DNA from 2 places in the Variovorax sp. GW821-FHT09B01 genome. Region 1 is predicted to be linked to the other one. Evidence: riboswitches for the same ligand, from Rfam matches in the RefSeq annotation. Region 1 holds a riboswitch; the other holds the start of a gene.
What was found. A riboswitch is a leader RNA that binds a small molecule or an ion and turns the genes downstream of it on or off. The one in region 1 is predicted to bind ZMP and ZTP.

Region 1 (4,929 bases):
GATCCGGCCGGTCGGCGCGTCGAGACGCGGCGGCTTTCGGTCCTCAGCCCCGGCACCCGCAAGGGCACGGCGGTGTCGGTCGCGCAGCCGACCGACGGTGCCACGGTGTCGCGCCGGGCCGGCCGTCTCAACTGGCGCCAGGTGCCGGACCCGCAAAGGACGCGGCCATGATCTCCCGCCACGGCCATCGCGCGGGCGCGGCCCTCGGCTGGAGCTTGATCGAGGTGCTGATCGCACTCGCGATCGTCGCCATCCTCGCGGCCATCGCCTTTCCCTCCTACGTCGATGCGGTGCACCGGGGCTGGCGCGCCGAGGCGCGGTCGGCGCTGCTCGCGCAGATGCAGCAGCAGGAGCGCCACTTCACCGTCGATGGCCGCTACCGGCGCTACGAAGGCGATTCCGCCGAGAGCGGGCAGGGCGGCAAGTACCTCGTGCGCAGCGAGCACTGCGACGGCCAGCGCAGCCTCGACGACTGCCTGCGGCTCTCGGCGCGGCTCAAGCCCGGCTTCTCAGACCCGCCGGTCGGCAATCTGTGGCTGGACAGCACGGGCGGCCGCGGCTGCGATGGCGCGCAGCGTGCGCGGTGCTGGCAATGAAGCGCGCGGGACCGGCCCGTGGGCTCACGCTGATCGAGCTGCTCACCGTGATCGCCATCGTCGCGATCCTGGCCGCCGTCGGCGTGCCGGGTTTTCGCGCGCTGCTGCTCCACCAGCGTCTGGCGGCCGCGTCACAGGCCTTCGTGGCCGCGCTCGGGATGGCGCGGATCGAGGCAATCCGGCGCGGCGAGCCGGTCAGCGTGCTGGCCGACGGCGCCGGCTGGGATGCGGGCTGGGCGGTGGTGACCGATGTCGACGGCGACCACGCGCCGAGCGTGCTGCGGCGCTTCGACGGGCTGCCGCCGGGCATCGCGGTCGACCGGGAACTGGGCGACGGGTTGGCGCAAGGGGTGCACTACGACGGCAACGGCTTCTCGCGGCGCGTGCGCAATGCGGGCTTCGGCGCGGGCTGCCTCGCGTTCAAGGCCGAGACGGGGCGGCGCGCGGCCATCGTTCTCTCGGCGTCGGGGCGGGCCCGCAGTTGCGACCCCGATCGGAAGGGGGAATGCGGAACGGGTGTGTGCGGGCAGGGCGGCGGATAGCGGCCGTCCCGCGGCCCGGCGTTGACACGCCGCGGCTCAGATGTCGCGCAGCAGCTGCCGGAACTCGTCCACGTCCTCGAAGCTGCGGTAGACCGAGGCGAAGCGCACGTAGGCCACCTTGTCGAGCTTCTTGAGTTCGCGCATCACGAGTTCGCCGACCTTGGTCGACTCGATTTCGCGCAGGCCGCTGGCGAGCAGCTTCTGTTCGATGCGCAGCAACGCGTTGTCGATCTGCTCGATGCTCACCGGTCGCTTGCGCAGCGCCAGCATCATCGAGGCGCGGACCTTGGTCGAGTCGAAGTCGGCGCGGCTGCCGTCCTTCTTCACGACGACCGGGAAGTTGACGTCGGGACGCTCGTAGGTGGTGAAGCGCTTGTCGCAGGCACCGCACTGGCGGCGCCTGCGCACGAAGTCGGCGTCTTCCGAAACGCGGGTCTCGACGACCTGCGTTTCGAGATGACCGCAAAAAGGGCATTTCATGCGGTCAGGGCTTCTTCTTCTTCTTCGAGGTCAGCGGTAGACCGGGAAGCGGCTGGTCAGCGCGTGAACCTTGGCGCGCACGGCGTCGATGTTCGCGGCATCGCGCGGGTTCTCGAGCACGTCGGCGATCAGGTTCGCGGTGATGCGGGCCTCTTCGTCCTTGAAGCCGCGCGTGGTCATGGCCGGCGTGCCGACACGCACGCCGCTGGTCACCATCGGCTTCTCGGGGTCGTTGGGGATCGCGTTCTTGTTGATGGTCATGTGGGCGCTGCCCAGCACGGCCTCGGCTTCCTTGCCGGTGATGCCCTTGGCGCGCAGGTCGACCAGCATCACGTGGCTTTCGGTGCGTCCGCTCACGATGCGCAGGCCGCGTTGCGTGAGCGTTTCGGCCACGATCTGGGCGTTCTTGACCACCTGTTGCTGGTAGGCCTTGAACTCGGGCGACAGCGCTTCCTTGAAGGCCACCGCCTTGGCGGCGATCACGTGCATCAGCGGGCCGCCTTGCAGGCCCGGGAAGATCGCGCTGTTGATCGCCTTCTCGTGCTGCGACTTCATCAGGATGATGCCGCCGCGCGGGCCGCGCAGGCTCTTGTGGGTGGTCGATGTCACGATGTCGGCGTGCGGCACCGGGTTCGGGTAGACGCCCGCGGCCACCAGGCCGGCGTAGTGGGCGATGTCGACCATGAAGATCGCGCCGACGTCCTTGGCCACCTTGGCGAAGCGCTCGAAATCGATGCGCAGCGAGTAGGCCGAGGCGCCCGCGATGATCAGCTTGGGCTGGTGCTCGTGCGCCTTGCGTTCCATCGCGTCGTAGTCGATGGCTTCGTTGGCGTCCAGGCCGTAGCTCACCACGTTGAACCACTTGCCGCTCATGTTGAGCGGCATGCCGTGGGTCAGGTGGCCGCCTTCGGCCAGGCTCATGCCCATGATGGTGTCGCCGGGCTTCAGGAAGGCCAGCAGCACGGCCTCGTTGGCCGAGGCGCCGCAATGGGGCTGCACGTTGGCCGCTTCGGCGCCGAAGATCTGCTTCACGCGGTCGATGGCCAGCTGCTCGGCCACGTCGACGTGCTCGCAGCCGCCGTAGTAGCGCTTGCCCGGGTAGCCCTCGGCGTACTTGTTGGTGAGCTGCGAGCCCTGCGCGGCCATGACGGCCGGCGAGGCGTAGTTCTCGCTCGCGATCAGCTCGATGTGGTGTTCCTGGCGCGCGTTTTCGGCCTGGATGGCAGCCCAGATTTCGGGATCGGTCTGTTCGACCAGGATGTTGCGTTGGTACATGGCAGTCCTTTGAAGACGAGGTCCTTGTTCTTCAACCAAACAAGGGCTGCCCAGGCGAACGGCTGATCGCCTGCGCGTCTGGAGCGACGTCGCAGGCGGTACGCTTCCCAGTGGTAGTCCACGTCAGCGCGGGTGCCTTGTCGGCACCGCGCCTATCGCCAGTCGCGTACCCGGTCGAGTGTAGCGGATCGGACCGGCCCGGCGGCGGGCGAAAGGAGATTCAGGACACGGCCGACAGCAGCGCCACCTTGGGCGGCGTGGGGCCGTTGGCCGGCTCGGTCGCCTCGTCGGGCTTGGCCGGGGCCACCACCGGCAGGGGCAGCGGCTGCGGGCGCAGCACCGGTGGCGTCGGCGCGAATGGCGAGGGCGCGCGGCCGCTGGCCACTTGCAGCAGGCGCTCGCGCTCGGCCATCACCTTGCCGGCATAGCCGCCGTCGTCCTCGAGGTTGGCCGCGCCCACGTAGTAGCGCAGGCCGCCTTCGAGCGAACCGGCGCGGGCGATGCATTCCTGCAGCACCTTCACGCCGACCCGCATGTTGGTCACGGGGTCGAAGGCGGTCAGCGTGCCGCCGGCCGGCTCGTACTTGTCGCCGTGCACGCGGGTCATGACCTGCATCAGCCCCTGCGCGCCGACCTGGCTCTGCGCGAACGGGTTGAAGCTGGACTCGACCGCCATGATCGCGAGGATCAGCGTCGGATCGAGCTTGGTGTGCTTGCCGATGTTGTAGGCCTCGGCCACGAGCACGCTCAGCGGCTCGGCCGCGACGCGGTACTTCTTGCTGAGCCAGTAAGCCACGGCGGCCTGCTGCTTGGGCAGGTCGCCGGGGCTCGCGGCCGTGGTGCGCTCGATCGCGGTCGGCTCGAGGTCGGTGGCTTCGGGCGCGGGTTTGCGCGACTGCAGCCAGCCCATGAGCTGTTCTTCGCCTTGATGGCGCAGGTCGGGCCGCGCCACGAGGGCGAGGACCGCGAACACGATGGCCAGGCCCAGCAGGGCGAAACCGTTGTGCGTGATTTCAAAAAAGCCGTCTGCCACATCGGACACGAAGGTCCTCAGCCCGCGGGCCGTGGCATCAAACGCCTTGTTCATCGCTCTTCCTTTCTGTGCGGCACCTGTCGCAGCGCCGGGAAGGGCGATGGGATGGAGGCAGCGGCGCTTGGATTGGTACCAATCAGATTCCGCGCTCAAGGGGGATAAGGTGCGCGGCCGTCTGATCAAGCCGGGGGGAGTCGGCAGCGGATACAGGGTGGTTCCGTCGCGTCGGGCGATCGGAGCAGGCGGGATTCTATCGTTGCTAAATACCCGGTCAAGCATAAGGAATTCGGTCTTAATTCTTAAAAGTGTCGAACAAATGTTTCAAATCCGTGTCCGGGACCGCATCCTTCTTAAGGGAAATCCCTTGAAAAATCGGGTTTGAAAAGCCGGGAAGGGGCGCCTAAGCTGAACAGGCCTGAGGTTTTCAGGTGCTTTCCGAAGCCAGGCAGTCACGGTGCAAGCCGCGGGCTCGAACGGCGGAGGATCCACGGCGGCAATCTCTTGCTGCCAGCACGACAGGAACCATCGACTTCCGGTCGAGCGAAACGATGGCAATGGGTCGTATGCCCGCCATCAAGCCCGGTGACATGACATTCGTCGCGTCACCGGGCTTTCTTGTTTCTGGCTTGCCGCCTGTTTGGGGCACACTCGCGCGAATGAATGCTGCCGCCTCGATACAAAGCTTAAGAAAGAACAAATGGTTGCGACGCGGGATCGTTGCACTGCTCGTGCTTCTGGGCCTTTGGGTCTTGGCCTGGCTGGCGGTGCCGCCGATCGCCAAGAGCCAGCTGCAGAAGATCGCGAGTGAGAAGCTGGGCCGCCAGGTCACGGTGGAGCGCATCGGCTTCAAGCCCTGGACCCTCGAGCTCACGCTCAACAACCTGCGCATCGCCACCGCCGACGGCAAGAACACCCAGGTCGCCGTGCGGCGCATCTATGCCGATGCCGAGCTGCAGTCGTTGTTCCGGCTCGCGCCCGTGATCGACGCGGTGACGGTGGAAGC
Region 2 (4,929 bases), on a different contig from region 1:
CCCTTCGGCCGCCGAGCGCGCCAGCAGGTCGTTGGCGCCGCCCGCCGCGAACGGCACGACGAAGCGGATGGACTTGGCGGGCCAGGCCTGGGCCTGCGCGGCCAGCGGCAAGGCACAGGCCAGCGCGGCGGCGGTCGTGCAGGCGATGATGGAAAGGCGATGGAAGTGCACGGAGGTCTCCTGGTTTTTCAGCTTGGAACGGGGTTTGCGCAAGCGCTGTGCCATCGGCCCGAGGGGCGCACCCCTCGTTGCCAAGTCATTGATTCGAAAGGAATTCGCGCTGCCTCGGCGGGCGCTCGTCCGGGTCTGGATTTCAATCGGATTTCATGAATGAGACAATGAAATCCACTGAAATGAATACATTGCCTGCCGCCCCGAGCGCTCACTCCCCCACCACGCCGCGGCCGCTGCACATCGTGGCCGTGGCCCGCCACCGCCTGGGCCGCGTGCTGGCGCGGCTGATACCGGAGGTGGCCGGGCAGGCGCAGGTCGAGCTGGTCGGGCAGGCCTTCGACGATGCCGTGGCGGCCGTGCGCGCGCTGCATGCCCGGCGCCCCGTCGACGCGGTGGTGGCCGCGGGCGCCAGCGGCGAATGGCTGCGCCGGCACCTGGACATTCCGGTGGCCATCGTGGAGGTGCGCGGCTTCGACCTGATGCGCGCACTGGCCGCGGCGCGCGCCCTCTCGCCGCGCGTGGGCCTGGTGTCGTTCGACGGTCCGTCGGAGCACCTGGCGCAGCTCGATGCCCTGTTCGGCATGGGCATCGCGCAGTTCAGCTACCGCGGCCCGGAGGACGCGCCGGCCTGCGTGGAGGCCCTGCGCGCCGCCGGCATCGAGGCCGTGGTGTCGCCCGGGCTGGTGGCCGACCTGGCCGAGCAGGCCGGCATCGCCAGCGTGCTGATGTACTCCGAGGACGCCGTGCGCCAGGCGCTGCAGGACGCCCTCCACCTGGCACGCCACGGCCATGCCGAGCGCGCGCGCCACGAGCGGCTCGGCACCATCCTCGGCCAGTTGCAGGACGGCGTGGTCGCGGTCGACCTGCGCCAGCGCATCGAGGCGCTGAACCCCGCCATGGCGCAGCTGCTCGGCGCTTCCGTGGCGGAGCTGGTCGGCCGCGCGCTGAGCGAGGTCGAGCCCGTGCTGGACCTCGGCGCCACCCTGCGCCTGGGCGAAGCCCCGGTCGAGGAGGTGCTGCAGATCGGCATGCGCACGCTGGTCGTGCGGCGCGCGCCCATCGTCGAGAGCGGCGAGGTCACCGGCGCGCTGCTGGTGTGCCGCGACCCGGCCGTGATCCAGCGCGCCGACCGCCACCTGCGCGCCAACCAGCGGCAACGCGGCGCGCCCACGCGCTACCGGCTCGAGGCCTTCGCGGGCGACAGCGCCGCGGCACGGCGCGTGCGCGAGCTGGCGCGGCAGTGCGCGGCCAGCGACGCCACCGTGCTCATCGTCGGCGAGAGCGGCACCGGCAAGGAACTGGTGGCCCAGGGCATCCACAGCGCGAGCCGGCGCGCCACCCAGCCCTTCCTGGCCGTGAACTGCGCGGCGCTGGGAGAGAGCCTGCTCGAAAGCGAACTGTTCGGCCACGAGGAAGGCGCCTTCACCGGTGCGCGGCGCGGCGGCAAGACCGGCCTGATCGAGGCCGCCCACACGGGCACCCTGTTCCTCGACGAGATCGGGGACATGCCCCTGGCGCTGCAGACCCGGTTGCTGCGCGTGCTGCAGGAGCGGGAGGTGCTGCGCGTGGGCGCCACCGCGGCGGTGCCGGTCGACCTGCGCGTGATCGCGGCCACCCATGCCGACCTGGCGGCCCAGGTGGAGCGAAGCCTGTTCCGGCGCGATCTGTACTACCGGCTCGCGGTGCTGCGCATCGAGACGCCACCGCTGCGCGAACGCGGCGCCGATATCGCGCCCCTGGCCGCGGGCCTGATGTCGCGCCGCGCGCCCGCGGCGGGTGTGCCCGCGGACCAGGCATCGGCCTGGCTCGCCGCCTTGCTGGAGCTGGCCGCGGGCTACGGCTGGCCCGGCAATGTGCGCGAACTGGAGAACCTCGTCGAACGCCTGCTGGCCTGCCACGGCTACCTGGCGCCCGAGGGCCGGCTGGACCGCGCCCGGCTGCTCGAGGTGTTCGCCGAATGCACGCAGGCGCGCCCGGCGCCCGCGCGCAATCGGCTGCTCAAGGGGGCGCGCACGGCCGCGGAGCGGCAACGGGTGCGCGAGGTGCTGCAGTCGGTCCAGGGAGATCAGGACCAGGCCTGCGCCATTCTCGGCATCAGCCGCTCGACGCTGTGGCGGCGGTTGCGCGACGAGGGGTCGAAGGCCTAGGCGGCCTTCCTCGAGAGGGGCCGCACGGCCGTTGTCCGATAATCGCGTCGCCGCGCAACTGGCGAACGGATGGAGCACCATCGGGGAACGCGGCCATCGTCACGCCGATCGCCTGGGCATGTCTGTCGTCTTTTCAGGAGTTCCGACGATGAGTGTCCGCATGCCCGCGCCGCACCGGCGCATCCTTTCGCTTCCCCGGCTTTCGCCCTTCCGCTCCGGAGGTGCGCGATGACCGCCCCGACGCCCTGCATCCTGCTCGACGGCAAGTCGGTCGCCACCACGAACGAGGAGGCGCTGCGACAGCGGGTCTTCGCATTGAAAGCGAGGAACGGCGAACGCACTCCCATCCTCGCGACCCTCCTGGTCGGCGACGATCCTTCGTCCGCGACCTACGTGCGGATGAAAGGCAATGCCTGCCGCCGCGTCGGCATGGATTCGCGCGTCGTGACGCTCGATGCGCGCGCGACGACCGCGGACGTGCTGCGTGAGATCGATGCACTGAACGCCGACGAACAGGTGCACGGCATCCTGCTGCAGCATCCCGTTCCCGCGCAGGTGGACGAGCGGCAGTGCTTCGACCGCATCGCCATCCGCAAGGACGTGGACGGCGTCACCAGCCACGGCTTCGGCCGGATGGCATTGGGCCAGCCCGCCTTCGGCTCGGCGACGCCCGCGGGCATCATGCGGCTGCTCGCGCACTACGGCATCGACGTCGCCGGCAAGCGCGCGGTGGTGGTCGGCCGCAGCCCGATCCTCGGCAAGCCGCTGGCGATGATGCTGCTGAACGCCGATGCGACGGTGACCGTGTGCCACTCGAAGACCGCGAACCTCGCCGACGAGGTGCGGCGCGCCGAGGTGATCGTCGGCGCCGTCGGCCGGCCGCGCTTCATCCGCGGCGACTGGATCCGCGACGGCGCCATCGTCATCGATGCCGGCTACCACGAGGGCGGCGTCGGCGACATCGGGACCGAGGGGCTGCTCGAGCGCTGCGCGGCACTCACGCCGGTGCCGGGCGGCGTGGGGCCGATGACGATCTCGACGCTGATCTCGCAGACGCTGGAGGCGGCGGAGCGCGTGGCCTAACCGTGGCGCTCGGCGCGCTCGTCCTGCGCGCCGCGAATGATCTGGTGCAGCGTTCGCAGCAGCACCTCCGGCTGCACCGGCTTGAACATCACGACCAGCCCGCTGGCATAGGCCGCGCGCACCCGCTCGGGATCGGTATCGCCCGTGACCAGGATCGTGGGCACGCGGCGGCCGGCGAGCCGGCGCAGTTCCGCGGTCGCCTCGATGCCGTCCTGCGGATCGGCGAGCCGGAAGTCGATGAGGAAGGCGTCGAAGCCGTCGGGCGTGGCGCGCACCTGCGCACTGGCATCGGCGAGCCGGCAGGTGATCTCGATGCGCTCGCAGTAGGGCGCGAGCCACATGCGCACCGCCTCGCCCACCGGCTGCTCGTCGTCGAGCAGCAGCACGCGCGGCGGCACCAGCGGCAGTTCGATGATGTCGGCCTGCGCGGTATCGGGCATGGCCGCGGGCGCGATGGGCAAGGCGGTGGGCACGGGCGGGCGGCGCGGCAGGTCGACCCAGAACACGCTGCCGTGGCCGAGCCGCGAGCGCACGCCGATCTCGCCGCCGAGCAGGTCCACCAGCCGCTTGACGATCGCCAGCCCGATGCCCAGGCCGCGCGCGACGTCGCGCTGCGGGTTGTCGACCTGGTAGAACTCGTCGAACACATGCGGCAGGTGCTCGGGCGCGATGCCCAGGCCGGTGTCCCACACGGCCAGCCGCAGGCGATCGCCACGCGGCCGCGCGCTCACGAGGATGCCGCCCTGGCGCGTGTACTTGAGCGCGTTGTCGACGAAGTTGGTCAGCACGCGCAGCAGCAGGTCGCCATCGGTCTGCAGCCATTCGGGCGCGGTGTGGAAGCGCAGCGCGAGGCCCGCCTGCTGGGTGCGCGGCTCGAAGATCTGCGACAGCCGCAGGAACAGCGGGTCCACCGCCATCCGTACCGGCTGCGGCACCACGGTGCCGGCATCGATCTTCGAGATGTCGAGCATCGCGTTGAGCAGGCCGCTCACCGCATCGGTGGCCTGCACCACGCGGCCGGCCACGGGGCCCAGCGGATGGTCGGCCAGGTCGCGTTCGAGCGAGCGCGAGAACAGCGCCAGCGCATGCACTGGCTGGCGCAGGTCGTGGCTGGCCGAGGCGAAGAAGCGGCTGCGCTCGCGGTTGAGCCGCTGCAGCTCGAAGGACTGGCGCAGCAGCTGCTCGCTCAGCAGTTCCTTGTCGATCTGGTCGGACAGGCTGCGCCGGATCAGCTGGTGCTGCGACAGCGCGTAGCGCGCCATCGAGCCGCCGAACAGCAGCCCGACCACGCAGGTGAACCAGCCATCGGTGCCGCCCATCCAGGCGAAGCGCGTGACCACGCCCAGCGTGAGCGGGATCGTGACCACGGGCACCATCGCGCGCCAGGTGGCGATCACCGGCACCGAACCCATCAGCACCGCGAACATGCCCAGCAGCAGGATCAGGATGCGCATCGGCGATTCGGTGCCCGGCGGCATCAGAGCCCAGGGCGCCAGCGTCCACATCGACATGTAGGCACCCAGCG

Region 2: linked by a shared signal. The riboswitch ahead of AC07RV_RS02905 (tetrahydrofolate dehydrogenase/cyclohydrolase catalytic domain-containing protein) and the one ahead of glyA (serine hydroxymethyltransferase) in region 1 are both predicted to bind ZMP and ZTP.

What each region holds. Positions count from the first base shown of each region.
Region 1 covers NZ_JBWKPQ010000002.1:11,429-16,357, forward strand. Annotated here, with positions in the region: gene AC07RV_RS07150 (pilus assembly protein) at 1-171, shown strand, start outside; gene AC07RV_RS07155 (type IV pilin protein) at 168-596, shown strand; gene AC07RV_RS07160 (GspH/FimT family pseudopilin) at 593-1,138, shown strand; gene nrdR (transcriptional regulator NrdR) at 1,175-1,618, opposite strand; gene glyA (serine hydroxymethyltransferase) at 1,649-2,893, opposite strand; ZMP/ZTP riboswitch at 2,935-3,069, opposite strand; gene AC07RV_RS07175 (lytic transglycosylase domain-containing protein) at 3,114-3,980, opposite strand; gene AC07RV_RS07180 (DUF748 domain-containing protein) at 4,583-4,929, shown strand, end outside.
Region 2 covers NZ_JBWKPQ010000001.1:684,540-689,468, reverse strand. Annotated here, with positions in the region: gene AC07RV_RS02915 (tripartite tricarboxylate transporter substrate binding protein) at 1-150, opposite strand, end outside; gene prpR (propionate catabolism operon regulatory protein PrpR) at 354-2,321, shown strand; ZMP/ZTP riboswitch at 2,366-2,446, shown strand; gene AC07RV_RS02905 (tetrahydrofolate dehydrogenase/cyclohydrolase catalytic domain-containing protein) at 2,550-3,404, shown strand; gene AC07RV_RS02900 (hybrid sensor histidine kinase/response regulator) at 3,401-4,929, opposite strand, start outside.